DNA from 4 places in the Halobacillus sp. B23F22_1 genome. Region 1 is predicted to be linked to each of the others. Evidence: riboswitches for the same ligand, from Rfam matches in the RefSeq annotation. Region 1 holds a riboswitch; each other region holds the start of a gene.
What was found. A riboswitch is a leader RNA that binds a small molecule or an ion and turns the genes downstream of it on or off. The one in region 1 is predicted to bind cobalamin.
Positions count from the first base shown of each region.

Region 2: another riboswitch for cobalamin. It lies ahead of ACGTNH_RS18045 (hypothetical protein); the one in region 1 lies ahead of ACGTNH_RS19350 (ribonucleoside-diphosphate reductase subunit alpha).
Region 3: another riboswitch for cobalamin. It lies ahead of ACGTNH_RS09965 (DUF4430 domain-containing protein); the one in region 1 lies ahead of ACGTNH_RS19350 (ribonucleoside-diphosphate reductase subunit alpha).
Region 4: another riboswitch for cobalamin. It lies ahead of ACGTNH_RS05410 (ABC transporter substrate-binding protein); the one in region 1 lies ahead of ACGTNH_RS19350 (ribonucleoside-diphosphate reductase subunit alpha).

Region 1 covers NZ_JBIEKE010000004.1:65,737-73,600, reverse strand. The annotation lists gene ACGTNH_RS19365 (ammonium transporter) at 1-630, opposite strand, end outside; gene ACGTNH_RS19360 (P-II family nitrogen regulator) at 658-999, opposite strand; gene ACGTNH_RS19355 (ribonucleotide-diphosphate reductase subunit beta) at 1,175-2,215, opposite strand; gene ACGTNH_RS19350 (ribonucleoside-diphosphate reductase subunit alpha) at 2,228-4,456, opposite strand; cobalamin riboswitch at 4,602-4,780, opposite strand; gene ACGTNH_RS19345 (class I SAM-dependent methyltransferase) at 4,969-5,646, shown strand; gene ACGTNH_RS19340 (hypothetical protein) at 5,979-6,497, shown strand; gene ACGTNH_RS19335 (alpha/beta fold hydrolase) at 6,541-7,395, opposite strand; gene ACGTNH_RS19330 (Bax inhibitor-1/YccA family protein) at 7,521-7,864, opposite strand, start outside.
Region 2 covers NZ_JBIEKE010000003.1:632,666-640,529, reverse strand. The annotation lists gene prpB (methylisocitrate lyase) at 1-604, opposite strand, end outside; gene ACGTNH_RS18055 (bifunctional 2-methylcitrate dehydratase/aconitate hydratase) at 630-2,072, opposite strand; gene mmgD (citrate synthase) at 2,146-3,261, opposite strand; gene ACGTNH_RS18045 (hypothetical protein) at 3,313-3,531, opposite strand; cobalamin riboswitch at 3,694-3,896, opposite strand; gene ACGTNH_RS18040 (sodium/glutamate symporter) at 4,142-5,503, shown strand; gene ACGTNH_RS18035 (FadR/GntR family transcriptional regulator) at 5,524-6,234, shown strand; gene ACGTNH_RS18030 (alpha/beta hydrolase) at 6,256-7,155, shown strand; gene ACGTNH_RS18025 (DUF6282 family protein) at 7,139-7,864, shown strand, end outside.
Region 3 covers NZ_JBIEKE010000002.1:425,640-433,503, forward strand. The annotation lists gene resB (cytochrome c biogenesis protein ResB) at 1-697, shown strand, start outside; gene ccsB (c-type cytochrome biogenesis protein CcsB) at 728-1,915, shown strand; gene ACGTNH_RS09955 (response regulator transcription factor) at 2,001-2,717, shown strand; gene ACGTNH_RS09960 (ATP-binding protein) at 2,717-4,501, shown strand; cobalamin riboswitch at 4,541-4,721, shown strand; gene ACGTNH_RS09965 (DUF4430 domain-containing protein) at 4,885-5,289, shown strand; gene ACGTNH_RS09970 (ECF transporter S component) at 5,295-5,810, shown strand; gene ACGTNH_RS09975 (helix-turn-helix transcriptional regulator) at 5,890-6,159, shown strand; gene ACGTNH_RS09980 (ferredoxin) at 6,194-6,442, opposite strand; gene ACGTNH_RS09985 (YpbB family protein) at 6,561-7,634, shown strand; gene ACGTNH_RS09990 (RecQ family ATP-dependent DNA helicase) at 7,612-7,864, shown strand, end outside.
Region 4 covers NZ_JBIEKE010000001.1:1,039,148-1,047,011, forward strand. The annotation lists gene ACGTNH_RS05405 (DUF819 family protein) at 12-1,235, shown strand; cobalamin riboswitch at 1,735-1,918, shown strand; gene ACGTNH_RS05410 (ABC transporter substrate-binding protein) at 2,048-3,025, shown strand; gene ACGTNH_RS05415 (FecCD family ABC transporter permease) at 3,018-4,070, shown strand; gene ACGTNH_RS05420 (adenosylcobinamide amidohydrolase) at 4,063-5,526, shown strand; gene cbiB (adenosylcobinamide-phosphate synthase CbiB) at 5,526-6,473, shown strand; gene cobD (threonine-phosphate decarboxylase CobD) at 6,448-7,512, shown strand; gene ACGTNH_RS05435 (bifunctional adenosylcobinamide kinase/adenosylcobinamide-phosphate guanylyltransferase) at 7,509-7,864, shown strand, end outside.

The DNA.
Region 1 (7,864 bases):
TTTACCACCACTGTATTTCCCTAAACGCGGTCCTAAGAACATGACAGCTACAATGGCGCCAAGAGCGCCTGTTAAGTGAACAACGGTTGAACCAGCAAAGTCTACGAAACCTAACTCAGCCAACCATCCGCCTCCCCATACCCAGTGACCAACGACTGGATAGATGAAAGCCGTCATAGCAACAGTAATCATTAAGTACGAGCTTAATTTAATTCGTTCAGCTACAGCACCTGAGATGATCGTAGCACATGTAGCAGCGAAAACAGCCTGGAAGACAAAGAAACCAACTTGGTCTTCGTGACCGCTAAGCATAAATCCATTTAGACCTATAAAACCTCCCCCAGAGGTACCAAACATAATGCCATATCCAACTATAAAATAGAGAATAGCAGCTATTGACATCGTCATAAAGTTTTTCATTAAGATGTTTAATGCGTTTTTAGATCGAGTGAATCCTGCCTCGACCATGGCAAATCCTGCGTGCATGAAAAAGACAAGAAAAGCAGCGATCATAATCCAAACCATATCGACAGATTCTAAAACGGCTTCTGGTGTAGTGGAGGTCTGAGCGTTTGCCACTACAGGAAAACTTAGAGAGGTTAGTAATAATAATGGAATTACTTTTTTCATTAGTTCATGACATCCTTCCGAATAAAATTAAATAAGGGCAGCTTTTCCTTTTTCACCGGTACGAATTCGATAGACTTCCTCAATCGTAGAAACGAAAATTTTACCGTCTCCCACTTTGTCTGTTGCACATGTATTTGTAATGACTTCGATAATATCTTCTATCTCTGTTTCATCGACAACCATTTCAACCTTAACTTTAGGATATAGTTTGATTTCATATCGGTTGCCGCGGAAGATTCCTTCCTGTCCTTTTTGCTGACCACAGCCAGCTACTTCTGAAACGGTTAATCCCTTAACACCCATAATATCAAGATTTTCGCGAAGCGATTGAAAAGCTTCGGGGCGTATAATGGTCTCTACTTTTTTCATGGTTGACATCCTCCTTTTTAATTTGTGTTAACTTTTCTAACATATAAAGTAATGATAAATCTTACTATAAACCAAATTATCAGAAAAATCAACACCTATCTTTTATTTCGTGTTAGGAAAGTTTACATAAAAAAACGAACCACTTTCAAAGTGGTTCGGGAGGGGTAGCAGAGTTTTAAAGGTCATCAAATCCATTATCTTCAGAGACCTTCGTATATTGTCTGGATTTTTGTTCGAAGAAGTCTGATTTCCCTTCATCGACTTCTTGATAAGCACGTATCCATTTTAGAGGATTTTCAGCATACTCTGGATAAGGTTTGTCAGCGCCCATTAATTTGCATCGTTTATTAGCAATAAAGCGAATATAGTCTTCTAAATCATGAATCGGAATTCCTGGAAATTCGTTTCCGATGATGTGCTGAGCCCATTTTATTTCAAGCTCAGCAGCTTCTTTAAAAGTTGTAGTAACGAAACTCTCATACCATTCACGGTCGAGTTGAGGATTTTCATTTAATGTTTCTTTAAAGATGTGGGCAAATAAGTTTACATGAATTTGCTCGTCTCGATTGATGTAGTTGATCATCGTGCTTGTAGAGACCATCTTTTGGTTTCGAGCTAAATTATAGAAGAATGCAAAGCCGGCGTAGAAGAATAACCCTTCTAATACAACATCATAAACTACGGATTTTAAGAATTTATCTATACTTGGATCATTGGCAAACTCTTCATATCCGTCTGTTATAAATTGGTTTCTTTCCATAAGGATTTCATCATGCTTCCAATACTCGAAGATTCGTTCTTGTTCACTTTGATCTACAAGAGTAGATAGTACATAGGAATAAGATTGATTATGGACGACTTCCTGAAAAGCGAGCACCTGCATGAGAGCTGAAACGCTTGAGTCGGTTAAATAGTCAGCTACTTTTCCGGAGTAATCAGTTTGAATCGAATCTAAGAACGCGAGCAAACCTATAATTTTTTTAAAAGAAGCTTGCTCTTGGGCTGATAGCTCGGGCCACTGCTTTAAATCGTTGCTCATATTTATTTCACTGGGAATCCAAAAGTTTGCCAGCATCGTCTTATACATAGGGTACGCCCAAGAGTATCGAGTATTATCCCAGTTTAAAACGTTCGAGCTTCTGCCATTAACGATACCTGTTGAAGCGTTAGGGGCGTGATGGTCCACGAGCTTTCGTTTTTGTAGTGCATGATCCATTATTTTTCCTCCTTAAGATGAGCAGCTTTCACACTCGTCAAATTCACCTTGGCTGGAAGTAGAACGGGTGTAGTAAGTAGTTTTCAGTCCTGACTTCCACGCGTCGATGTGTAAAGCGAGCAATTCTTTCGCTTGAATTGTGTTCTTGACGTATAGATTGAAAGAGATGGACTGATCAATGTACTTTTGGCGTACGGCATTCTGTTTAATACTAGAATGCTGGTCCACATCGTAAGCTGATTTGTAATACCAGTAAGTGTCCGGGCTTAAGTCAGGAGCAGTTACAGGAATTTTAAAATCTTTTTTCTCTTCGGAATAGAACTTCTTGAAAATCGGATCAATACTAGCCGTACTTCCAGCTATTAAGGATGTACTGGAATTCGGTGCTACCGCCATTAAATACCCGTTTCTTATGCCATTACGGTGCACATCCTGCTGAAGCTCTTTCCAGTCATGAGAAGTGTCTTGGTCAAGCGCTCGTTTAACAAAGAATTTCCCCGAGTCCCAGTCGGATCCTTCAAAGAGAGGGTAACTTCCTTTTTCTTTGGCAAGTTCACTGCTTGCCTTAATCGTATAGTAGGAAATTTCCTCGTACACTTCATCAGCATAATCAATCGCTTGGTCTGATTCCCAGGCGATTTTTTTCTGAGCGAGCAGGTGGGCCCAGCCGAACGTACCTAATCCGATTCCTCTGTAAGACTGGTTTGTAAGCTGTGCCTGCAGAACCGGAATTGTATTTTGATCAATAACATTATCCAGCATCCTCACTTGAATAGGGATCAACCGTGGAAGGACATCGTTAGGAACGGCACGACCTAAGTTAATGCTTGATAAGTTGCAGACAACAAAATCGCCAGGTGTTTGAACGGTTATAATCTTTCCATCTTCAACCCGTTGTTCTTCCTGAGTAGTCGGACTTTGGTTTTGAGTGATTTCCGTACAAAGGTTACTGCAGTAAATCATTCCTTTATGGCTGTTTGGGTTCATACGGTTGACTTCATCACGATAGAACATATAAGGAGTCCCCGTTTCCAGCTGCCCAATCATGATTCGCTTCATGATCTCAATAGCTGGGACCTTTTCTTTAGAAAGGAGGTCGTTTTCAATGCAGGCTTGGTAACGTTCTCTAAAGGATCCGTTTCCACGCGTTTCATCATAGTAATCTTCTAATGAAAAGCCCATAACGTCTCGTACTTCGTGAGGATCAAACAAATACCAGTCCTCGCGACGTTCAACAGCTTCCATAAAGAGGTCAGGAATAGATACACCCGTAAATAAGTCATGTGTACGTTGGCGTTCATCCCCGTTGTTCAATCGGCTGTCAAGAAACGGAAAGATATCTTTGTGCCAGATGTCTAAATAGACGGCCACTGCCCCTTGACGCTGGCCAAGCTGATCTACACTAACAGCGGTATTATTCAATTGTTTCATCCAAGGTAGTACCCCTGAGGAAACACCTTTAAATCCTCGGATGTCACTGCCTCGGCTGCGGATTTTTCCTAGATATACCCCTATACCGCCACCGTGTTTACTTAAATTCGCAATATCGGTATTGCTGTCATAAATGGATTGCAGGCTATCGTCTACTGTATCGATAAAACAGGAGCTTAATTGACCGTAACGCTTTCCGGCATTAGCAAGCGTCGGAGTGGCTACTGTCATGTATAAGTGGCTTAAGGCCCAGTAAGATTCTTTGACCAGCTCCAAACGCCGGGCTGTATTTTCGTGTGCCATTAATACCATTGCAATAACCATGAACCGTTCTTGGGGAAGTTCATAGACCAGTCCGGATTTTGAACGGGCTAAGTAACGATCGCCAAGTGTCTTAATCCCGATATAAGTAAATAATCTATCACGATCGGGAACGATTGCTCTTTCAAGTTCGTCCATTTCTTCTTTTGTATAAAGACTAAGTAGATTCGGGTCATAGATATCTTCCTGAACCAACGTTTCGATTAAATGATGAAAACCTTGGTATGCCTTCACGGTGCCGCGGTTAGCAATCGAAGATTCATACATTTGCTGTAAGTGAATGCTGCTGGCTAAGTACGTCCAGTTAGGAGCTGTTTCACTAATTTCTGCTAAGCATTCCAATATTAAAGCTTTAGCTTGTTCGCTTTGGGTTCCTTTAATCTCTTTTGATTTTTCGATGATTCGTTTCATTGGCAGTGCAGGAAAATTCTCCTCCTGTGCTTTTAGCCATTCTTGCCAGTACGACGTCACAATTGTACTCAATACCATCACTCCTCTATGATAAATAGAAATTTAATCCATAAAAAAATCCACTCTATGAATGAGCGGATGAAACCATGGAATAAAGAGGACTCATAAAGAGTGAAACTGCCTTCATTCCATCGTCTCATCTTCTCAATCCCCGAAGAAGTTGAAACTTCTGCGAATGAAGACAGGTCTCCTGACTTACGCTCAATTCTACTCCGGCCCCTTCCCGTGAAACACACAGTGGGTGATTGCCGATTTAAGAGCGATTACAGTTGCGGGGGCAGCTCTGGAATTTCACCAGATTCCCTATTAAGCCTAGTGGCATCTTTTGTTCGCGGATACTATATATGGTGTTTGTTTTAATTAATGTTAGCTTATATTGTGTTCTAAGCATAACGGAGATTAATGGAATGTGCAACCATTTTTGATGCGCACTTGCATGTGAAAGGACAAAAATAAAGGAGAAATACTTAGTTCTATCGAATAATTGAAGGGTGAGATTTTTTTGAGATTGATAAACAGGAGGTAGAGCAATGGCATTTAATTGGCATCAAGAAGCAGAAAAACAGTGGGACGAACGATCTTCTTTTTGGAACGCAAATAGTAAAAATATGTGGGATAGCGGAAGCAGGAAAACGATCATCCCTTTAATAAAGAAACATGCAAAAATTGGCAATTCTATAGCCGATCTCGGATGCGGAGACGGTTACGGTTCTTATAAATTAGCACAAGCCGGGTTTGAAGTAACGGGTTTAGATCTATCTGAAGACATGATTGAATTGGCTAAATCAAGACTTGCACACGACACCCTGCGTTTTGTGCAAGGGGACATCGTTCAACTTCCATTTGAAAGTGAAAGCTTTGATACCATTATGGCGGTTAACTGCCTGGAGTGGATAGAGGTTCCTTATCAAGGGATAACAGAGATGAAACGAGTCCTCAAACCGGGTGGGAAACTATGTGTAGGAGTACTTGGTCCAACAGCGAAGCCTAGAATTAATAGTTACCGTCGGGTTTATGGGGAAAAGGTAATTTGTAATACGATGATGCCGTGGGAGTTTGAACAGTTGGCGTTAGAAAATGGCTTGAAGCTTATTGATGGACATGGTGTGTTTAAAAGAGAAGCAGAGGGAATGGACGTCACAGCGTTTCCTAGAGAATTACAACAAGCGTTAACGTTCATGTGGGTATTTATATTTGAAAAGGAGTAGTTATTGTGGGATATGTCTTAGGTCTTCGAATGCATATAGGGACAAGACCTATAATCGTACCTGGATCTAGTGTTCTGTGCTTTAACAATAAAGGAGAATTGCAGTTAATAGAACGTAGTGATAATCATCAATGGGGATTGCCCGGGGGTCCCTTGAGTTAGGGGAGGAAGTTGTAAGTGACCGCTGTTGGCCGCACAATATGTGAAAATAAAAACGAGGGATAAGAGCGCAGTTGAAACGGCAGAGATTATAAAACGTACCTTTAATCTATAGTCAGCCATCGTTTTCTAGTATAATAAATGGCGAGTATCATCTTGAGGAGTTGGTAATAGGTGTATACGGAGGAAGTGACGAAACGAGTTCTGAAAGCTTTACGTTCCAATGATCAGAAGGCAGACGAGCATGTTATAAAGTCTTTATCTAAGGTGGAAGTGATGGATCTTTACCTTCAAGACTACGGGGAGCGGATCTCTGCCGGTGAAATAAGAAGAATGATTTTAGACATCTTCGGTGTTCATCTAGAAGGTATTTCTGCTCTTGAAAAACTAAGAATTTCACTTTTTTCAAAAGGGCAGTGGATTGCACAAAAACCAAGTGACTTGTTCGTTGTTTACACAGGTGCTGGAGATGTCGATGTGAATATATATCCAGCCCAGTACTTTATTGAGAAGACGGGGACAACTCAGCTTCCTGAAGCGTTAACTTTTAAGTTAGAAGGTTTAGGTTATACACCAATTGAAAGCGGTTATTATTATCGTCACCCTGACGGTAAAGGTGTACCTTTATCTTTTAAGGACCAGACGATTGCTGCTATTGGTGAAGTGGTCATGACTACATATAAGAATCTATAAAAGAAAACCGCAGATCAATACAGATGCTGCGGCTTTTTCGTATTTAATGGATACTCCATAAGAACTCAGCTACCGATTCATCTACACCTGGATGTTCGTGCAGCCCTGAATGAGTCGAGAATTCATCTATAAAAGTTTCCTGATGAAAGTTTCTTGTTGGAACAATATTTTGCAAACCATGGGCACTTTGCTTTGTGACTAGGCCATCCCAGTGGTCTTCCTCTAAATCTTCTTCATTAACAACCCCGGCAATAGATAAAGCCGGCACATCTTCATCAAAGTTCGCTTTATTATTAATCATCGTCGTTAAAGCATTTGATTCCACTTGTAAATCCACCACTGCTTCTCCCGTATTCAATGTGAAGTAGTCACTTTGTCCGATGCCAAGGAAGGGACTGCCGATAGCTACTAATTTGTTAACGTCAGGGTAGTCGCCTTCTTGGTTGTTTAATAAAAAGTTTGTAGAAGCTAAGCCCCCCATAGAGTGCCCGACTAAATTTACTTGATCGATAGCATAGTCATGTTTAAGCTTTGTCATGATGTGCTGCATCCAATTTGTCTGGTCAGCTACACTTGCACGGTTATTTTCAAAAATAACCTGGATGAATGGATTCATCGTATGAGGAATGCCTCCTCGAACACGTACATGTCCTGAAGATTTAACGTAAATTATCATCCGCTTCGTTCCCCAATTATTATCTTCAAAACGTTTGAGCATCGTATTAAAGGAACCAGGGCCGCCTTTAAAACCATGCACAAAGATTGTAGGTGTAATTTCCGCCGGCTTCTCAGAACGAGTGGGTGTGGAATTTATAAAAAAGAGCGAACCGCCCAGGACGAATGATAACACAGTGATGAGTATGAATTTATTTTTATGATGAATCAGTTTGTCGAACATTATGATCCTCCCAGCATCTTCCCTCATTTTAATACAAATCCGAATATTTTTAAAGGTTATATTTCAATTATGTTACAAATATTACGGAAATATGTTAAAGGGAAATCCCTGAGTTCGTGGAGCTGTTAACGTCGAATTTTTCTTAACAGCCTGAGAATTTCAATATATAACCAGGCAAGTGTAATAATAAGCCCAAAAGCCCCGTACCACTCCATGTATTTAGGAGCACCTCGTTTAGCACCTCGTTCAATAAAATCAAAATCCAAAACAAGATTTAAAGCTGCGATCGCAACAATAAATATACTGATTCCGATACCGATAGCTCCGCTTGAATGCAGATAAGGTACTTCTGCTTGTAAGAAAATGCGTAATAAAATGTTTACGGCATAAACGATAAAGATGCCAATCGTTGCCGAAATGATCATTAATCGAAACTTTTTCGTAACTTTAATGATGCGTGTTGAATAAA
Region 2 (7,864 bases), on a different contig from region 1:
GTCGAAAGTCTTCTTCACTTGTCAGGGCTTCTGGAAATATGGCATCGGCACCGGCTGTCTCATACTGATTAGCACGCTCGATGGCTTTTGTCATACCTTCGACTGACTTTGCGTCTGTCCGTGCTACGATGACAAGCGTTGGAGCAACTTCTTTAATTGTACGGATTTTCTGCATCATTTCTTCAGGTTCAATCAGTTTTTTTCCGTTTAAATGACCGCATTTTTTTGGCAGCAGCTGATCTTCAATCTGCACTGCAGCCACTCCTGCTTCCACCATTTCTTTCGCAGCACGTGCTACATTAATGACTCCGCCATATCCCGTATCAATATCGACGAGGAGAGGGAGGTCTGAAGCTCGGATCAATTCTTGTGCTCTTTCAGCCATTTCGTTGGAATAAATGAGACCGAGATCAGGGAGCGCCCGGCTGGCTGTATAGGCGGCTCCAGATAAATAGATAGCTTTAAAACCGACATCTTTTGCGATTTTAGCAGACATTCCATCGTGGGCGCCGGGGATTTTTAATAATTCTTCTTGTTCGATTAATCGTTTAAAGGCTTCTGCTCGTTCTGGCTGAGTTGATTTTTCTTCAACAATCCATGACATCTTTAGTCCTCCTTACATAGTTGAGTTATATTCGGAACTGCTCCATAAATTGATCAACAGGTGTGTTTCTTAATTCTTCATAATCCTCACATACATTTAGAATGCGATTGACTTGACGGAAGGGGAAGCGTGTCTTCAGGTTTTCCCGGAATTTATTTAAAAGCAGCGGCAGGCCTTCGTCACGGCGTCGTCGGTGACCAATTGGATATTCTATACTTACTTGTTCAGTGTGGGACCCGTCATTAAAGAATACTTGAACAGCGTTGGCTATCGACCGTTTATCAGGATCTAGATAATCTTTGCTGAATTGTTCGTTTTCTATGGTTTTCATTACGTTTCTCAAACGGTCGATTTCAGGGTTGCGGGCTACTTCATCTTCATAATGATCCGCATTTAACGTTCCATAAAGCAGGCCGATGGCAGTAATGTATTGTAAACAATGGTCACGGTCTGCCGGATTATAAAGCGGTCCTTCTTTATCAATGATTCTAATCGCCGATTCATGGGTCGTAATCGTTACTTGTTCAATGTCCTGGATTCTACCTTTAATTTGCTCATGCAATTCGATCGCTGCTTCAGCTGCAGTCTGTGCATGGAATTCAGCGGGGTATGATATTTTGAAAAGTATGTTCTCCATCACGTACGAGCCAAAAGGGCGGGCAAGGTTCAACTCTTTGCCGCCGAAAAGAACATCCTGGAATCCCCATTCAGGAGCAGATAAAGCTGTCTTATATCCCATTTCTCCCTTCATCGTCATCAAGGCCAGTCGTACCCCGCGGCTTGTGGCATCTCCGGCTGCCCACGATTTCCGAGATCCGGTGTTCGGTGCATGACGGTAAGTCCGCAGACTGGAGTTATCGATCCACGCTTGTGAAACGGCATTGGTCACGTCTTCTTTGCTTCCCCCTAACATAGCAGTTACAACAGCCGTGGTTGCAACTTTTACGTAGAGCACATGGTCCAGTCCCTCACGGTTGAGGCTGTTTTCCAGGGCCAGAATCCCTTGAATTTCATGGGCTTTAACGATATTTTCAAGAACCGAATCCATTTTCAGTGGTTTCTTTCCTTCAGCTATACGTCTGCGGCTGATATAATCAGAAATCGCTAAAATTCCGCCTAAGTTGTCAGAAGGGTGACCCCATTCTGCAGCCAGCCATGTATCATTGTAATCCAGCCAGCGGATCATACAGCCTATGTTAAAGGCTGCGTGGACGGGATCAAGTTCGTAAGACGTTCCTGGAACGCGTACGCCATTCGGTACGACTGTTCCCGGTACAATTGGTCCTAAGTGCTTCGTGCATTCGGGATAGCGCAGGGCTAAAAAACCACAACCTAACGTATCCATTAATACATATTGTGCCGTTTCTAAAGCTTCCTCGCTGTTTATTTCTCCATAAACAGCATATTCGGCGATACGCTCCAACACCTGGTCTGCTGTTTGGGGTGCAGCTGCTTTTACTTCTGACATCTTCATCTCCACCTTTCAAATCTATGTAATGAATATTGATGAAAACGGCCGGGCAAGCCCGGACGTTTTACTATTAAGGATGCAGGCCGCGCGGACCGGTATAGATAACCCTTGGTCTAAACAATTTGTTGTTGGAATACTGTTCAGCCACGTGGGCGCAGATCCCCAGGGTTCGTGCCGCAAAGAAGATCGGGGTGTACAAATCTATCGGGATGCCTAACAAATAGTAAACAGGCGCCGCATAATAATCTAAATTCGGATACAGACCTTTTTCTTCTTTCATCAGCTGTTCTCCTGCTTCACACATCCCAAAAAGATCATCGCGTTTTCGCTCGGCGGCAAGTTCACGTAGTGCTTCCTTCATCAGCGCCGCTCTTGGATCCATTTTCTTCATATAAACACGATGACCAAAACCCATCACTTTTTCTTTGTTTTTTATTTTTTCGTAGAGAAGACTGCGGAATCCATCTGTCGTTCTTCCTTCTAAGAGCATGTGCATGACGGCCTCATTTGCACCACCGTGAAGGTTTCCTTTCAAAGAAGCTACTGCCCCGGTTAGAGCTCCATAAATGTCAGCATTTGTGGAAGCAATCACGCGGGCTGTGAATGTTGAATTTGGCATTTCATGCTCACTGTACACCATTAAAGATTGATCAAAATATTTAGCTTCATCCGGGGTTGGTTCTTTTCCAGTAATCATATATAAGAAGTTAGCACTGTAAGGAAGTTCCAGTTTTGGTTCTACAATTGCTTCGTCGTGAAGAATGTGGTAGCTGTTAGCTGTAATGTTAGGGATTTTTGCCAGAAGGCGGAGAGCGGTTCGATTGATTTCATATTCTCTGCGTTCATCTAAATTCTTCTCATATCCTGAAAGCGCGGAAATTCCTGTTCGCAGGGCATCCATCGGGTGAGTTTCTTTTGGAAGCTTGCTGAACAAAGAGAAAAAACGATCCGGGAGTTTATATTCTGCTCTTAATTCCTGCTCAAGAGAGGAACGCTCTGATTTCTCCGGCAATTCACCGTCTAATAATAGATGAACGATATCAAGGTATTGTTTGTTTTGAGTAAGCTCAATCAGATCATATCCTCGAAGGACAATTTCTTCAGCATCAACATCTAAATAAGAAAGCTTTGTTTCTGTTGCAATTACCCCGTCTAAGCCGGGTTTATAGGCTGTTTGCTCTGGCATTAGAATCCTCCTAATTGCTCAAAATAGTAAACGCTTTCAAAAAGGGAAATATCAATCTTTTAATACCAACTGCTTACCTACTATTTCTTTATGGACAAACACATAGGCTTGCTCGAGATATTTAAGTTCTTGATGACCGTCGTCCTGTTGAATAAGCTCTTCTTTAATTTGTTCATAAACCGTCTCTAAGGTACGGGGAACAGAAGAAACCATGTAGTTCATAATACGTGATTTGAACTCATTTACGTAAAACTCAATGGAAGCGCTCAAAATATACACCTCTAGTCAAATAGAAATAAAGCCATTAAAAAAACAACTTCCAAGAGAAGTTGTTAAGTTGAGATCACAGTTATCCGGAGAAAGTATCATAAGGAGACATACCTTGCCATACTCTTTCCACTCGCACTTAACACCCCCTATCCTCGTAGGTATTGATGTTCGTTGAAACAGGCAGGTCTCCTGGCTTATGATCAACACTCCCTGGATCCTTCCCATCCTCGTTTTATAACGAGAACAGTGGCCTTCCAGTTCGCTCCCAAATACAGTTGCGGGACAGCATCGGATTATCACCGATTTCCCTTTTAAGCAGTTAAACACGAATAGCGCTTAGCCGCACCTTAATCAAAATCTTATTTAGTTTTGACTTTTTCAATATAACAAAAATTTTGAAAATAAACAAATATTTCTAAAGAGCGTTAAAATTGGTGCAAATCTCATCGTTCCTTTTAGCAAGTGTATATGAGAGGTTACAAATGGGTTGCATTAAAATTTTTTGAAATTTATTAATATTTTATATTTACACGGTCGATTATCATGTTGTATATTTATCATACAAATTATGATAGCGCTTTCTTTTTTTGAGCGTTAAGGAGGTAAGAAATTGTCCATATGGGATTTAGCCATTGATGTAGGATTGATTTCAGTTTTATTGTTAGTTGGGGTTATATTACGGGCAAAGCTTAAAATTGTACAAAAGTTATTTATTCCAGCTAGTATCATAGCGGGAGTGGCGGGGTTGACTTTGGGACCTAATGGATTTGATCTGCTCCCTTTTTCAAGTCTCGTGAGTAATTATCCAACCGTATTGATTGCTGTTATTTTTGGTGCGATTCCAATAGGAGCGGCTAAAGTAAATTGGAAGCAAACGTTTGGACGAGTAAGAAATATGTGGATATACTCGATGCTCCTGACCATGCTTATGTGGGGCGGGGGAGCGATGATTGCTTACATACTTTTAGCTAACCTTTGGGATATTCCGAGCGGGTTTGGGTTGATTCTTGGTGCTGGTTTTCTCGGTGGCCACGGAACGGCCGCAGCCGTAGGTGAAGCTTTTAGCGGGCTTGGATGGGAAGAAGCCACAGCTCTTGGTTATACTTCAGCTACCATTGGTTTGATTTGTGCTATTCTCGGTGGTCTGCTGCTAATTAAAATGAACGCACGGAATAATCAAACCAACTTCATTTCAGACTTTGAGGATTTACCAAATGAATTACGAACGGGGTTAGTTCCTGCTAATCTTCGTCAATCATCGGGTAGTGATACTGTTTCCAGCAATTCGGTGGACCCATTATTTTTCCACATTGCCTTACTTGCTGTTGTTGTAATGTTTAGTTACTTCTTACAGGAAGGAATACAAGCGATATTCCCGCAAGTCAGCATCCCGTTACTAAGCCTTTCATTCGTGGTCGGCTTACTGATTCAATTGTTCTTAAATACAACCAAAGCTAATGAATATGTGGACAAACGTGTAATTGACCGCATAAGTGGAACGGCAACAGACTTGATTGTTGCGTTTGGGATTACATCTATTAATCTAGCTGTGGTAGCAGCTTATGCCTGGCCTCTTATAGCTCTCTTTATTTTTGGAGTGATATGGGCCTACTGTATTTTCAGGTTTATTGCACCTCGTGTCTTCCACCGTCACTGGTTTGAAAATGCCATTTTTGGATGGGGATGGAGTACAGGAACCGTCGCCATGGGAATTGCCTTATTGAGAATCGTAGATCCCAAAACTAAAAGCAGTACCCTGGACGACTACGCTTTAGGATATATCGGCATGGTACCAGTCGAGATTTTAATTATTACTTTTGGTCCTATCATGATGATGGCCGGGACTGGTGGTTTATTCTCTCTCATTTTATTGGGAGCGAGTGCGGTGCTTATTATCATTGCCGCTAAGTCAGGCTGGCTGACTTCAATTCAGGAGACAAGAAATATTAGCAGAGATTCTAATGTTTCATAAAGAAAGGATGATCCTCTTTTATGAAAATAGAACGAAAAAAAGTGTCGATGCAGGTTTTTGATCGTATCAAAGAATACATCCATAAGGAGAATATGCAGCCTGGTGATCGGTTACCTACCGAAAAGCAGCTTTCCGAGATGTTTGGGGTCAGCCGTACTCCAGTCAGAGAAGCGTTAAGCGTACTCGAAGCAAGCGGATTAACCGTTTCGAAGCAAGGTGGAGGCAGTATTATACAGGCAGCTTCTTTAACTAATTTAATAGAAGAAATACAATTTGAATTCGTAGATTCGGAGGAAATATTAAACTTACTGGAAACAAGGATCATTCTAGAAACCGAAGCTGCTCGCCTGGCCGCTGAACGTGGCACGGCTGATGATAAGTTAATCATTAAGAAAAAACTGGAGGAGCTTCGCAGTTCACAGCATGATAATCGTGTGGGAGATAAAGAGGATATTGCCTTTCATAATGCTATTGCACAAGCTTCCCATAACCCGATTCTTGTTCACAGTGTCGAGAACCTTACTACTCTCTATGACAAAGCAATTCGTTTTTCCCTTAAGAAAAATATGGGAATTTCCGAAAAGCGGGCTCAAGTACTCAGTGAGCATGAACGCATTTATACAGCCATTCGATTGGGCAATGGAGAACAAGCCAGGGAGGAAATGTACCAACACTTAAGTAATGCATGTCAAAAATTCAAGCATTCATTTGACCAGGCATTGAATTCTTAATTTATAAAGGGAGAGAGAATGATGATCGAAAAATCCGTACAATTTTACAGTGAAGGCTACAAGTTACAGGGGACCATTTACTTGCCCGACAATTATGAGAGTAAAGGAAACCATCCGGGGATTATTGCTAATTCAGGATATCAAGGAGTAAATGAATTCTATCCAAAAATGTTTGCCCAGGCTTTGACGGAAAAAGGATATATTTGTTTCGGCTTTGATTATCGAGGATTCGCTGACAGCGAGGGGGACCCTGCTCGTGTCATCCTTGAGGAACAGGTGGCTGATATTCGGAATGCCTTGACCTTTTTGCGCGCTCAAAGTGAAGTTGATCATGAACGAATAGGCTTGATTGGATGGGGCATGGGGGGATCGAATGTTGTTCGTGCAGCAGAGAAAGAAGATGTGGCAGCAGTTGCCGCTCTGAATGGTTTTTATAATGGAGAGCGCTGGCTGAAAACTATCCATTCTTATGAAAATTGGCTTAAAGTTTTGGAAGTCGTATATGAAGATCGAATAAGACGTGTAACGACTGGAGAATCACAACCTGCAGATCCATTTTTACACTATCCTTTAGACCCTCCTACGCGCGAATACGTGCAAAAAGAGCTGGCTTCTAAGAAAGGGTTCGGGGGAGAGACTCGTATTCAATTCACAGATTCGATTCTTGAGTTGGATGCGGAGGCAGCGGCTGAAAACATGGAAGATACTTCGCTGTTTGTAGCCCACGGTAAAGATAATGTGCTCCATCCGGTCGAAGAATCTTTATCCCTGTACAATAGGGCTTCTTGTCCGAAGAAATATTATGAAATAAATGGGATGCATAACGATTTTATGTACAGTGATCATCCTGAGTTTACTGCATTAGTCGAAGAACTTCATCTGTTTTTTGAAGAGGCGTTAAGCTATGAATATTCCAAGTAAGGCTCAAAACACATATCATCCATTATTAAAGGGAGCTTATGAACTTCATGTTCATAGCTCTCCTAGTGCTTTTCCAAGGATCCAGACCGATTGGGAACTCGTAGAAGAAGCAAGGAAAGCAGGCATGAAGGGATTGGTAATAAAAGCGCATGAAGGAGTCAGTTATGATCGAGCCACCCTTATTCGCTCCCAAATGCCAGACATGAAAGTCTATGGAGGTTTAGTTTGTAATCTTTTTACAGGCGGATTGTCTTCTCATGCAGTAGATATGGCATTGCGTATGGGGGCAAAAATCATCTGGATGCCAACCATATCAGCGGAACAGCATGCCAAGTATTTTGCAGAATATCGTCAGGAACGATTTTTCAATAGTGAAAATCCTCTTGGCGATTCTGATTCTTGCTTAACGATTCTAAATGAAAGTAATGAAGTGAAGGATGAAGTCAAGAGAATTCTGTATTTAATTGCTTCTTACGATGCCGTTCTTGCAACAGGACACCTTTCTCCCCATGAAGTTGATCTTTTAGTAGAAGAAGCTTTAGACATCGGGGTGAGGCGGATATTGATTCAGCATGCTGACTTAGGCATTGCCCAAATTCCGATGGATTTACAGAAGAAACTGTCGTCTCAAGGATGCTATATTGAAAAATGTTATTTAGCTTGCGGGGAAGATTTTAATAATATTACAATTCGTCAAATGGCTGAATCT
Region 3 (7,864 bases), on a different contig from region 1:
TGTGGTAGGAACCGACCCCGAATTGAAAGAAATTCAGCAAGATCAAGCGAGAGTGAATCATCCTATAAAGTTTGAGAACTACACGCTTTATCAAGCCAGTTATCAACAAAATGAATTTAAAGATATGACCTTCAAATTACATGATATGAATGACGAGGATACCACATATGGGGAATTTACAGTGGATTTAAGCGATCCTCAGTCTGAATATGAGTTAGACGATGGATATAGAGTTGTGCTCGATTCTTATTTTCCTGAATATGAGTTAGATGATGGTGAGCCTGTGTCAAAATCTAAGTTTCCTAAAAACCCGGCGTTTGTGTTTAATGTTTATCCGCCTGGAGAATCAGAGCCTGAAGTAAGTTTTGCTGGAATTGGAGCAAATGTTGATGGATCTGGAGAAAATGAGCATAAAGTTGGTTTAGTAGACTTTGAGGTAAGAGATGTTACAGGACTAACCGTAAGAAAAGATTATACTCTTCCATTTATCGCTTTAGGAGGGGCTATATTCATGATTGGTGTTATTCAAGGCATGTATTGGAACCACCGCAGGATTTGGATAAAACCTAAAGGAAATGGAGTTTGGATTGCTGGTCATACGAACAAAAACTGGGTAGCCCTAAAGAGGGAGATAGACAAGGTGATCGAAGATACTGGAGTCAATTCTCCAACCGATCAACAAGAACTAAAAGGTTAGCCTGTATGATACAAATAAGGAGGAAAGGCCATGGGTGATTTAAGTTCCATTAGCAGTAACTTGCTTTATGCTGCTTTTTTTATCTATTTGATTGCTACATTTTTCTTTGCGGGCACTATTCGAGATAAAAAAAATACAGAAACTGGTTTAGTAGGTAAAGTTGCAATAACTATTACGATTATTGGTTTTTTAACACAATTGGGTTATTTTTTCACAAGATGGGGTGCCGCGGGACACGCCCCTGTTAGTAATCTGTTTGAATTTATTACGTTCTTTGGGATGATGCTCGTTTTTGCGTTTATCGTTATGTATTTCATCTATAAGATTAATATATTAGGTGTTATTGCTTTACCTATTGCTCTTATAGTTATAGCGTTTGCCAGTATGTTTCCTACTGAGATTTCGCCGCTGGTGCCATCTTTACAGTCACACTGGTTATATATTCACGTAACGACGGCTGCTCTAGGACAGGCTATTTTATCAATCAGCTTTGTTGCTGGATTAATCTTCTTGATACGTCAAGTAGACCAGACGAAGAAGACAAAACAAACGTTTTGGCTTGAGTTTGTCATTTACATGGTAGCAACTACGCTTGCTTTTATTGTTTTATCTTCGGTTTTCAGCGCATTGAACTATGAAGCATCATTTGAAGCACCAATAGAAGGTCAAACAGTAGAAGTCACTTATGAAATGCCTGCTATTGCAGGGCCTTATGATGGAGAATTACTTACAGAGGATGCAATGAATCCGTTGTTTTTATCACCTGAATGGATGCGTGGTGTAGATGCTTCTATTAAATTTAATACAATGATTTGGTCGCTGTTAGGTGGATTAGTTATCTACGGTCTACTGCGCTTGCTGTTTAGAAGACGTATTGGCTCAGTACTACAGCCGCTATTGAAAAAAGCTAACCCTGAGATTATTGATGAAGTTGGTTATCGAGCTGTAGCCATCGGTTTCCCTGTCTTTACTTTAGGAGCTCTTATCTTTGCAATGATTTGGGCTCAGGAAGCATGGGACCGCTTTTGGGGCTGGGACCCTAAAGAGGTATGGGCATTGATAACATTCTTCTTCTATGCCGCTTATTTACATTTACGCCTTTCAAGGGGCTGGCAAGGAACGAAATCTGCGTGGTTAGCCGTTGGAGGTTTCGCGATTATTATGTTCAACCTGCTCGCGGTTAATTTAATTATTTCGGGTTTACATTCTTATGCATAATAGTTATGTGGCAGGTAGGATTTGTTTATCCCACCTGCCATTTATTATAATAAGGAAGAAGAAGTTTATTTGAGGGGGCTAACAGATGGATAAGGAAGCCAGAATTTTAGTCGTAGATGATGAGGATCGTATTCGCCGGCTGATAAAGATGTACTTAGAAAGAGAAAACTATGTAATTGATGAAGCTGAGGATGGTCATGAAGCCCTTAGTAAAGCACTTAACGAGGACTATGATGTCATATTATTAGATATTATGATGCCAGGGAAAGACGGGGTGGAAGTATGTAAAGAGCTGCGTGAAAAGAAAGCTACTCCTGTAATTATGCTGACTGCTAAAGGCGAAGAAGCTAATCGTGTACAAGGATTTGAAGTGGGCACAGATGATTACATTGTAAAGCCTTTTAGTCCGCGGGAAGTCGTATTACGCGTGAAAGCGCTTTTGCGCAGGGCTTCTTCAACGAAGTTTCTTGAAACGGATACAGCTGCAAGAAATGTACTGGTTTTTCCACATATGACGATTGATAATGATGCCCACCGAGTAACGGCAGAAGGGACGGAAGTTTCCCTAACCCCTAAAGAATACGAATTATTGAATTATATGGCACAGTCACCTGATAAAGTATTTGATCGTGAACAATTGTTAAAAGAAGTATGGCAGTATGAATTTTTTGGTGACTTACGTACAGTCGACACACACGTCAAAAGGTTAAGAGAAAAATTAAGCAAAGTGTCCTCTAAAGCGGCAGGTATGATCGTAACTGTGTGGGGGGTAGGTTACAAATTCGAGGTTAGTGGGGACTAATGTTTTGGCGAAGTGTTGTAGGCAAGCTCTGGTTCACTATTTTACTTCTTGTATGCTTTGTCTTGTTTATACTAACCGTCCTTTTACTAGAGTTCTTTGAAAATTATCATGTGCTGGAGGCTGAAAAGGAGCTTCTACAAGATGCAGCTAAAGTTTCGGATGTGGTCTCTGAATACGAGGAAGAACAATTAATTCTCTCAATGACAGATTTAATTAAGGACCCGTCTAGTGAGATAGTTATTACGAATGGGGAAGAAGATTTAATGACTTCAACCTCAAATGATTCTGCTTTACCTCAACTAGATTATAATTGGTTTATGGATGATGCAGAATTAGCTACTGTAGTGAGGGATCGTGAAGAAGTAATGAAAGTGGCTGATGTAGGCAGTTCGGAAATGGGATTATTAGTCGTTGGCACCCCCCTTAATGAGGAAGAAGGGGCTGTTTTTGTATATCAGTCTTTAAATACAATTGAAGAAACTTCCGAGCAAACGACTAAAATCATCTTTTTGGGAGCTGGGATTGCAATTATTTTAACAACGATCTTTGCCTTTTTTCTGTCAACGAGGATTACCTCTCCTTTAATCAAAATGCGAAAAGGGGCTCTTGAATTAACAAAAGGAGAGTTTAATACAAAAATACCGATTCGTACTCATGATGAAATTGGTGAATTGGCCATGGCTTTTAATCGAATGGGAAGACAGTTGAAATTCCATATTGATGCACTGAATCATGAGAAGGAACAGCTTTCGGGCATTCTGCGTTCAATGGCAGATGGTGTACTCACTATGAATCGACAAGGAGATATTCTCGTCTCTAATCCTCCAGCTGATCAATATTTAGATGCTTGGTCATTTGAAAATGAAGAGCAATTAATAGAAGATGAATCATCTAGAAAAGCTTTGCCTTCTCCGATGAGGAAACTCTTTGAGAAGGTAATTGAATTAGAACATGAGCAGATGACAGAGGTAATGCTACAGGGGCGCTCCTGGGTAATTATTATGACTCCCCTTTATGATCAAAATCATATTAGAGGAGCTGTAGCTGTTCTTCGTGATATGACAGAAGAACGAAGGTTAGATAAATTAAGAAAAGACTTTATTGCCAATGTTTCTCATGAGCTGCGAACTCCAATTTCTATGCTCCAAGGATATAGTGAAGCAATCGTAGATGATATTGCTGAATCAAGAGAAGATAAAAATGAACTGGCTGCTATTATTCACGATGAATCGCTCAGAATAGGCAGGTTAGTTAATGAATTGTTAGATCTGGCCAGGATGGAAGCCGGTCACATCTCCTTGCGTGTAGAAGAAATAGAAGTTGAACCTTTTGTTGAAAAGGTTTTACGCAAATTTAAAGGGTTAGCTGATGAGAAACAAGTAAAGCTTGAGCATCATATATCAGTAAATGAACCCTTTATACGAATTGATGCTGACCGTATCGAGCAAGTATTAACGAATTTGATAGATAATGCGATTCGACATACAAGCGTAAAGGGCTACGTGTCAGTGGATGTGAAAACAGACAAGGAATTATTTATACAAGTGACTGACTCAGGATATGGAATTCCTGATGAAGACTTACCATTTATATTTGAGCGATTTTATAAAGCGGATAAATCCCGAAAGAGAGAATCCTCGCAAAAGGGTACAGGGCTGGGGCTGGCCATTGCCAAAAATATTGTGGAAGCTCATAAAGGTAATATTCAAGTTCATAGTAAAATAAATGAAGGAACAACATTTACTGTGCAAATTCCTAATGAAAAGGATGATTCAGAAAATTAGATTGCTATTCTCGACAGGTTCATGTAATCTAGATAAAGAACTTCATAGCATGATGTTGGTGCCTGAACTAGGCTGAAAAGGGAATCTGGTGTAATTCCAGAGCTGTCCTCGCAACTGTAAGTGTAGACGAACGGAAATAACCACTGTAACTTTATTATGGGAAGGTTTCTTAGTAGAAAGACACACAAGTCAGTAGACCTGCCAAGATCACTCGTTTCAAGGCTTCGGGGATTGAGCGTTTGAGGCAGCCATAAGGTATGAATTTATGATTTATTCCACTTGGTTTGTCTTTAGCCTGCCCTTTGTCGAAAAGGGCAGGCTTTTTAGCGTTGTACATATCTATAAAAGCGTTGAAACAGTAATTATAGAAAGGAAGATCAACAATGGGAAAAAGTATTCAAGCATTATTGTTTTCACTCGTAGCTGCTGCTTTTTTAGTAGGATGTCAGGCAGAAGAAGAGACGAGTAACGAGCCTTCAGAGGAAGCGAATCAGCAGGAAGAAGTTACTATTGAAGTGGAAGTTTCAGAAGATGAAGGGGAAGAGGTAATTTCTACAGAAGAACATTCGGTGGAAGAAGGCACAATTCTAATGGATGTTATGGAAGATAATTATGAAATTGAGCAAGAAGAAGGTTTTATTAATAGTATTGAAGGTATAAGTGCTGAAGATGGAGAACAAAAAGCATGGATGTATACGATAAACGGGGAAGAAGCTTCAGTAGGAGCTAATGAATATGAAGTGGAAGAAGGAGACGAAATTAACTTCGATTTTCAATCATGGGAATGATGTAAATGAAGACTTATAAAATTACGTTAATCGCAATGCTGGCTGCGCTAGCAGTCGCTGGAAGAATAGCAATGGGTCATTTACCCAATATTCAGCCCGTTACAGCTATTGTTATATTGACGGGATTTTGGCTAGGTCCTTTTGCGGCTGTTATTATGGCATTTTTAACCACTTTTTTATCGAATATTATCTTAGGGATGGGAATATGGTCGATTTGGCAAGTCGTTTCATGGTCTGTTATAGGAATGATTGCCGGGTTGCTAGGTAAGTATTGGTCTACCATTCCATTATGGTGCTTAGCCGTATACGGTTTTTTTAGCGGAATCTTTTTTGGTTTTATGATATCAGTGACAATGTACACGGCAGGCCAGCCATTCTGGGGATATTATTTAGCTGGTCTTCCTATGGATGTTAATCACGCGATTGCTAATACCGTATTCATTGCCCTATTATCACCTGTTCTAGGTACCTTATTTAACCGGTATCAAAAAAGAAATCTTTCGCAGAAGGCTGCCCATTAGAGGCGGCCTTTTTTATGATCCATAGAATAATAGAAGCGTATCTGATAAAATAAAAGGAGTTAAGAAGGAGAAGGTAAGAATGGATCGCTGCGAGATAAGAAAAATAGTTTCGCTCAAACTAAAACTTGTACGGGTTGAGGCAGGCTTTACCCAAAGCTCTATGTCCCAAATGATCGGACTGTCGAAAAAAACGCTTGTTCAAATTGAAAAAGGTCGACTAGTAGCAGGTTGGTCTACAGCTGTCACGGTATGTGCTTTGTTCTCTGAGAGCCGGATATTAAGAACGGCTCTGGAAGATTCACCTATAAAGGTCATAAAAAGACTGGGCTTTAATGAGTGGGAGCAGTAAAAAAACCCCTCTCTAAAGAAAGGGACTTTTTCGTTCACTCAAATCTCAGCGGATCTCCGTTAAAGGGCTTCTCTTCAATCTTGATTGAGTCTGTTGGACAACCTTCGTAAGCATCTTCCATGTCATCCTCCAAATACTCTGGAACTTCTTCCAAGCCTTTATTTTCATCTAGAACGACATAGGCTAACCCTTCATCGTCATAGTCAAATATATCTGGAGCGGCTGCACCACAGGCCCCGCATGCAATACAAGTGTCTTGATCTACTATCGTATATTTAGCCAAATTCATGAACCTCCTTTATGTTTTACCTCATGAAGATTGACTTAGAGGATCAATGCCATAGGTTTATTGTAAATTGGTAAACGAGACATTTCAATACCTAAGGAAAAGAGGACGTTACATGTTTGAAGCAATCTTGTTGAAATGTATTCTTTCGTTAAGAGGAGAGCGTTCTATTTCAGGTGTCTATCATTTGATTCAAGGGAAGCGCTCTTCACAAACATTACAAGATGCTAGAATCTATGAATTAGACCGCTTATTTGGTGTATACCCCCAACTGAATAAAGAACAAGTAAATAATGTAATGGAGCAGATGGTTAATAAGGGATGGATAGAAGTAAACGAAGAAGGTATGCCAGTAATAAAAGATGCGGGCGTGAATCACTTATCTTCTTCTATTATTAATAAGAACCACTATTTTAACGGTATGGTGTATCATCGCCACGTAACTATATTCGAAAAAAGGTTACGGTTGCTTATTCAAACCGTCACTTGTACTAAAATAAACAACTTATCCTTTCTTCCTATTGAAGAAGATTCAGCCATACAGCAATGGGTGAAAATAAAATATAGAGAGAATCGTCTTAACGATTTAGCAAATTCTCTTTTTGAAGAAATAAACGCATTACTACTTACTGTCCATGATAAAGAAGCTGAACTGTTTACAGCTCGGTTAACGGGCGGCAATTTGACAGGAAGAACGAGAGAGCAGCTAGCTTTACAATATCAAATGATTAAAGAAAATGTTGATTTAAATATTCGGCATACATGGTTTTATATCTTTCAGAAGGTCATAAAACATCCTGGCTCGTATCCTGCTCTTTTTTTAGGTATGGAAGGGTTACAGACGAGTGAGCTCATCACTGACTCGGCTAAACAAACCTATGAATGGCTCAGACGAGGTTTTGAGCTTGAAGAAATTTGTAAAAAGCGAAGATTGAAATTGAGCACCATACAGGATCACGTGGTAGAAGCCGCATTAGTGATGCCGGCGTTTGATATCACACCTTTTATAACGATTGAGGATCAACAAACTATTGGCCGGATGCAAGATGAATTAAAAACCAATAAACTAAAAAACTTATATGAATCATTGAATAAAAAATATAGTTATTTCGAACTGAGATTAGTACTTGCCAGAACAAATTATGCACAAAAGGAGAAGAATACTCATGGGCAGCCATCGACTTCTTGATTATTTAAAACAGCATTTTGGGTATTCGAGTTTTAGAGAAGGACAACAGGAGATTATTGAAGATGTACTAGAGGGAAAAGATGTATTAGGAATTCTTCCCACTGGTGTCGGTAAATCACTTTGTTTTCAGTTACCTTCTTTACTGCAGAAAGGTACCACTATTGTAGTGTCGCCGTTGATTTCTTTAATGGTTGATCAAGTTAAACAATTAAAAGCTAAAGGTTTTAAAT
Region 4 (7,864 bases), on a different contig from region 1:
GAGGTGGTTCCATGGAGAACAGTTTAGTTCAACCAGATGATGTATGGATATTGTGGGCATTTCTTGCAGGATGGGCTGCAATCAGTATTTACTTGGAACAAAATTACAAGTGGGCATCCAAATTTTCCGGTGCAATTATTGCTTTAGTCGGGGCGATGATTTTAGCGAATGTTGGAGTAATCCCATTAGAATCACCTGTGTATGATACGGTTTGGAATTATGTTGTGCCACTGGCTATTCCGCTTCTTTTGTTTCAAGCGAATATTCGTAAGATATGGAGTGAAAGCGGCCGGTTATTATTGTTATTTTTCCTTAGTGCTGCCGGTACTGTGGCAGGATCAATCATTGGTTTCTTTCTTTTAAAAGACGTAGTTCCCGGTCTAGATCAGGTAGGGGCGATGATGACAGGGTCTTACATAGGGGGCGGCGTGAACTTTGCGGCTTTGTCTGCTAAGTTTGAAGCACCTGGAGAACTCGTTTCCTCTGCTGTGGTTGCAGATAATTTAATGATGGCTGTTTATTTCTTCATACTAATGGCACTGCCGGCAATTGGCTTTTTTACTAAAAGGTTTAAGACGCCTTATATGGATGAGCGGTCTGAGTCTGATGTGAATGAGAACGACCAAACAGATGCGGCCTCTTACTGGGGTAGAAAAGAAATGTCGCTTCAGGATATAGGTTTGGCTGTTGGTAGTTCATTTGTGCTCGTGGCTGCTTCTTTTACAATTGCCGATTGGTTTGGTGAACTTATTCCAGCAGGTGAGGATGTTAATATCCTAAGTAATGTACTAAACGGAATTCTAGGTGATGGATATTTAATGTTAACTACATTGACGATGATTGCTGTTACTGTGTTTCCAAAGTATTTTGAAGGGATTCATGGCGCTCAGGAAATAGGCACATACTTGATTTATATCTTCTTTGTGGTCATAGGAATTCCAGCGTCAGTTGTGCTTATTTTTCAAAATGCTCCAATGCTGCTGGTGTTTGTATTTATTATCGTGATGAGTAATATGGTGGTTTCTTTTGTCTTAGGACGCGTCTTTAAATTTAGCCTGGAAGAAGTAATCGTTGCGTCTAACGCCAATATTGGCGGCCCGACGACAGCAGCTGCGATGGCGATTGCGAAGGGATGGACGAAGCTGGTGGTGCCGATTCTCTTAGTCGGTACACTCGGTTATATTGTAGGAAACTATATCGGTACAGGTATTGGTGTCTGGTTCAGTAGTTTTTAAGTAGTGAATAGGACAGGACAAAGTGCATTATCGCTCCCTCAAAATACTTGAGTTTACTGGATAAATTCTATCAAGCCCCACGCATTACTTGTCGGGGGATGCTTTCCGCGGGCACGGCCTCAGCTAACTTGGTCAAGAAGATCACTTGACCCAGTGGATCCTCGGCTTGCGCTGTTCCCGCGACGCATCACAGGACGTGGCCGGTTTTAATCGACCAGGCGTCAACCCCGAACGCTCATCGCAGTATCAACAGAGATCAATTTAACACCCATTCGAATGTTTAAAATATCTGCTCTTATGAACCTTCTATATGGGGGCTGGTTAGAGAACGATATAAGATGAAAACGAAGAACAATCAACTGAAGCATAGATACTTATGTATCGGCTTCTTATTTTATTGGGAAAATAATTAGTAAATGGGAGAGGAAGACGTTTATACAATTATTATAGGTAAACCCGTGATTTTTCCGAATTGTTCATTTAAAATAGAAAGGAATAGAATATCGTCGAAAAAATAGGCGTGATGGACGTTTCATCACTTAAAAGGGAAGTTGGTTCGATTCCAACGCGGTCCCGCCACTGTATTTGCGAGCGATCTGCATAATTCCACTGTGTGTAAGCATGGGAAGGAGCAGCAAGCGATGACCATAAGCCAGGAGACCTACCTATTTTTCTTCACCAAAACCCTACGCGGATAGGAGGTGTGATCAGAAGCGGCTTGCCATAATCGTGCAGACGCGTTGGTTACGTATACACATCTAAATGTAGGATGTGTTTTTTTGTGTTCATTTTTATAAAAAGGGGAGATCGTTATGAAAAAGTACTGGCGTTACATAGGGGTTGCTTGTTTATCCGCTGGATTGCTCATGGGATGTGCAGACGATTCAAGTGAGGAATCAAATGATGAAGCACCGGAAGATAGCAATGAAGAAGCTTCTGGTGAAACGAGCTATCCGTTAATAGTCGAAGATGCGGTGGAAAACGAAGTAGAAATAGAAGAGGATCCTGAGCGCATTGTCAGTTTAATTCCGAGCAATACGGAAATTGCGTTTGAGCTTGGCGCAGGCGATGAGGTCGTCGGTGTGTCAGAGAACGATAATTACCCGGAAGAGGTATCGGAGCTTGATCAGGTCGGGGGTATGGAAATTAATGTGGAAAAAGTAATCTCCCTTGAGCCTGATTTGGTACTGGCCCATGCCTCCAGCGCGCACAATTCACAGGAAGCACTTGAACAGATCGAAGAGGCAGGAATTGCCGTATACGTTGTTGAAGATGCGGCCAGCTTTGACGGGGTTTACGACACGATCGAAGCTGTTGGTGAACTCGTGAATGAGCAGGAAAATGCGAAGGAAATCGTAAATAGCATGCAGGAAGACGTTGAGGCAGTAGAAGAACAGGCTGCAGAAGTCGAAGAGTCGAAACGTGTGTTTGTCGAGGTGTCTCCTGAGCCGGAAATTTATACAACTGGGACAGGCACATTTATGAATGAGATGCTTGACATGATTCAGGCGGAAAATGCGGCAGCTGATGAAGAGGGCTGGGTGCAGATGAATGAGGAAGCTGTCATCGACATGCAGCCGGACACGATTATTACGACGTATGGTTACTACACAGAAGATCCAGTAGAGCAAGTGTTAAGCCGTGAGGGATGGGAAGAAGTTCCTGCAATTGAAAATGAAGAAGTCATCGATGTGCACTCTGACCTTGTCACCCGCTCAGGACCGCGGTTAGTAGAAGGGTTGAAAGAGCTGGCAGAAGCGGTTTACCCTGACACATTTGGCGATGAGTAAATTTTTCACCTACGCAGGATCTCTACTGGTATTAGCCGGTGCGATCATAGCCGCGGTAGGAGCGGGCAGCGTGTCTGTTCCACTTCCAGATATTGTAAAAGTGATTATTGCTCAAGTAACACCTTTTTTCCCACAGGTGGATACTGTTCATGCCAGTATTATCGGGGATGTCCGGCTGCCGCGTGTTTTATTAGCTGGTCTGGTGGGGGCCTCGCTTGCGATTTCAGGCGCAGCTTTTCAAGGACTTTTACAAAATCCGCTGGCTGACCCTTATACGTTAGGTGTTTCATCAGGGGCTTCCGTAGGGGCCGTGCTCGTCCTGTTCCTCGGTCTTTCATTTCCCATCTTCTCAATGGTTACGCTGCCGGTTATGAGTATCTTAACGGCCGTACTAGCGCTGCTGTTTGTCATTACGTTTGCCCGCATGCTTGATCACACCCTGTCGATTGAGACGCTTATTTTAACAGGAATTGTGATGGGATCTTTTTTAGGCTCCCTCATTTCTTTAATGATTGCCTTAACTGGCGATGAACTGCGGCAGATCGTAGGCTGGCTGCTAGGAAGCGTCGCAATGAGAGGCTGGAATTACGTCAGTCTGCTCATTCCCTTTTTTGTAATCGGGTCACTTCTGCTCTTAATTCAAGGACAAGAGCTTAACGCGATGTCTTTAGGAGAAGAACGGGCGAAGCAGCTCGGCGTTCCGACCGAAAAACGAAAAGCGGTTATTTTGCTGGCCGCTTCAATATTAACAGGAGCTGCGGTTGCGGTTTCAGGAACAATTGGATTTGTAGGACTCGTCGTGCCTCACATCTGCCGGAAGATATTTGGCGTCGATCACCGCCATTTACTGCCGCTGTCATTAATCAACGGTGCGACGTTCTTAATTTTAGCTGATCTCGTATCACGCACGATTATCGCTCCCGTTGAACTGCCAATAGGTGTGATTACTTCACTAATTGGAGCTCCGATCTTTGCGGTTATTTTGTATCAGCAACGAAAAGAACGCAGCACACCGTTTAAAAGGAGGGGACCTGCACATGATTAAAGTGAAAAACGTATGCGGCGGTTATGAGGAGAAGCCGATTGTTGATCATGTTGATTTTTTCGTTTCAAAAGGCGAATTCTTTGGCGTGGTCGGTCCAAATGGCTGCGGTAAGACAACGTTGTTTAAGATGATGAGCGGCGTCCTCCCTTTATGGAGCGGTACAGTATCGATAGATGAGAGGACCATAGATGAATACGATCGAAAAAGCCTGGCACGAAAAGTGGCAACCCTGCCGCAGATCCAGCAGAGCTACTTTACGTACAGCGTGTATGAGACTGTAATGATGGGGCGGTATGCATACCAAACCGGCTTGTTTAAACAGCCTTCTGTTGAAGATGAAAAAGTCGTTGAGCGCATTTTACATCAAACGGGCTTAACACAAATGAGGCATCTGCCGATTACGGCGTTAAGCGGTGGAGAGCGGCAGCGTGTGTATTTAGCACAGGCGTTAAGCCAGGAGCCTGACGTATTACTGCTTGATGAGCCGACGAATCACCTTGATTTCAGCTATCAAAAGCAGCTCCTTGATGAATTAAAAAAGTTAACGTTAACGGATGAGTTAACGGTCGTATCTATTTTCCACGATTTAAATATTGCCAGCCTGTATTGCGATCGGCTGCTCCTTATGGAAGAAGGCAGGATAAAGAAGATGGGGACACCGGATGAAGTTATGCAGAAGGATCTGCTTGAAGGGGTTTATCAATCGACAATCGACGTGTATGCGAATCCGTCTGTTGCAAGCCCTCAAATGAATGTCATGCCAGGTTATCTATCAACTGCATTTTCACAGCTGTCGCCGGAGTCTTTACAAGTCAGTAAGGAAAAGCTGCTGTTTCAGACGAAGCGGCCATTGAAAACATTCTCCTCAGCTGTGGTTGGTGCCGGATTTGGATGGTATCAAAACTTCGTGAACTATCACGTTGAAAAAAGCTTTAGATGTGATTCACCCGAACGATTTATGAAGGGGAAATTTCGCGAGTGGAAGCTTCCTGAACACGAAACACTGGCGATGATGACAGCAGCTTATGTAACAAACTACGCGAAGCGCTATGTATATGAGAACGATTTTACACTCCTTGTCATAGTCACAGCAGGAACAAGTAATGCCGTTGATGTGCTGCATGGAGCGAAGCACGGTTTTATTGCCGCGCCAGGAACCGTCAATACGTGGGTTTTTGTTGAAGGAGAGCTATCTGAGCAAGCTTTTATTCAAGGGGTTGTAACGGCAACAGAAGCGAAGACGAAGGCTTTTTCAGATTGTAAAATAACCGATCAATTAACTGGCACAAAGGCGACTGGCACTTCCACCGACAGTATTCTGATTGCAAGTTCACAGACGGGCCAGCATGTCGAATACGCAGGACCTGTGACGCCACTCGGAAGAACCATCGGCCGCACGGTATTTGAAGCTACGGTGGAAGCTATTGAGAATTCGTTAAAAGGAAAACGTGTATGATGACGCATTTAACGTCGATAACGCTCGCATTTGTGCTCGATCTATGGCTCGGTGATCCGCGCTGGCTGCCTCATCCGGTCCGATTGATCGGCAGAATGATCGCTTATTTTGAGGGAAAGTGGAATCGCGGAAATTTTCGCCGTATAAAAGGCGTAGTAATGCTTATTGTTTTATGCATCGTCGTCTTTTTCCTCTCGTGGACAATAATTTGGGCGGGTTATCAGCTTCACATGGCTGCTGGTATCGCTGCGGAAACGCTGCTCATTTGGACGACGATTGCTTCGAAAGGATTAAAGGAAGCGGCAATGGACGTCTACATCCCTTTAGTGGAAAGAAATTTACCAAAAGCGCGTCACAACTTAGCGATGATCGTCGGGCGGGATACCGAGCAATTAAACGAATCAGAGATTGCTCGCGGAGCCGTAGAAACAGTGGCCGAGAATACGAGCGACGGCATTACGGCCCCTCTCTTTTTTGCCTTAATCGGAGGTGCGCCTTTAGCGATGCTGTACCGTGCCGTGAATACTTGTGATTCTATGGTCGGCTACCGGCACGACCGATATGTGAAGTTTGGCTGGGGATCAGCGCGTTTTGATGATGTATTGAACTGGATACCGGCCAGAGTGACGGCATTGCTTCTGCTTATTGCAGAAAAATCTTCCCATGTTACTTTACGAATGCTTCGTGAGCAGGCGAGGCGTCATCCTAGTCCAAACAGCGGCTGGGGTGAAGCTTCATTTGCTCTCTTACTAGGTGTACAGCTGGGTGGTAAAAACTACTATTTCGGTGAAGCATCCTATCGGCCGACGATAGGATTTCAACGACAAGAACTTCACGCGCACCACATCTTGGAATCTACGAAAATTATGCTTAGAGCCGTTATCTATTTTCTCATCGTTTTATGGATAGGAGGGATTCTCATTGAAATGGCCAGCTCATGGCGCTAACCCGCATTACTTAACCGAATCGATGAACCTGCCGCCTGTGCAGTATGATTTTAGCGTGAACGTTAACCCGCTAGGCCCTCCCTCGTGGCTGAAAGAGAAATGGTCGGAATTTTATCCCTTCGTTATGGATTACCCGGATCCTCATAACGAGCGTCTGATCAAAACGATTGCTGAGAGAGAAAGGATACCGAAGGAACAAGTGCTTGTTGGAAACGGAGCTTCCGAGCTTCTGATGTTGATTGGAAACTATTTTTCTGGCAAAAGAGTGCTCATTGTGGAACCGACGTTTTCAGAATATCGAACGATTGCGCAAACTCACGGCTGTCAAGTCGAGACTGTATTTCTCCTGGAAGAAGAGGGATGGCAATTGCCGGTTGGACGAATAGCAGAACAAATGACAGGGGTCGATCTCGTTATTGTATGTAATCCGAACAATCCCACAGGTGTTCATTATGCTGAAAGTGAAATAGTACCTTTGCTTCAAAGTTGTGAAAGGATGGAAACACATCTCGTCATAGACGAGGCATTTTATGACTTTGTGGAGTACGAGCCATCATTGATTCAGCATGTAAAGAGCTATTCAAAGCTGATCGTGCTCCGCTCCTTAACGAAAATGTATGCTGTACCAGGGCTGAGAATAGGGTACGCAGCTGCCGGCCAACAATTCGTCGAAGAGCTTTCTCACTTTCAACCGACATGGAGTGTGAACGGCCTAGCTCAAGTGATTGCTGAGCGCTGTGTTCAGGACGATGCTTTTCGTATAGAGACGCGACGTTACATCCAATCAGAAAAAGATCGACTTTTTCCAGCACTTCGTGACCTGGGGTTTACAGTAACGGATAGTGAAGTGAATTATTACTTACTTGGTGGATATCCCTGTTTAAGCGAAACCTTACTTTCTTTCCTTTTAGAAAATCGGATCGCTGTGCGGCATACATACAATTTTCCGGGCTTAGATGGGGAGAATATTCGATTATGTATCTATAAAAAAGAGGCAAATGATCGACTGCTCGAACTGCTTAGGAGGTGGACGCTGTGATTTTTTTTATTTGCGGAGGCGTAAGAAGCGGGAAAACGGGTTTTGCTGAAATGCAGATGTTAAAAAGTAAATGCAAAAATCTTCATTATATAGCCACCGGGGTAATAACGGATGAAGAGATGGAGGAGCGTGTGTCTCATCATCAGGAAGATCGAAGAAAGAGTGAACGCCCATGGACAACGTGGGAACAGGCAACGGAGATTAACGAACTGACTTTTTCAAAAGAAGATGCTGTTCTACTTGACTGCATCACGACGTGGACAGCGAATGAAATGATGGAGCATAAAGACTTGGAACCAGATCAGCTGATTGATCAGTTGCTGAGCCAAGTAGAAGAGTTCATCGCTCAGCC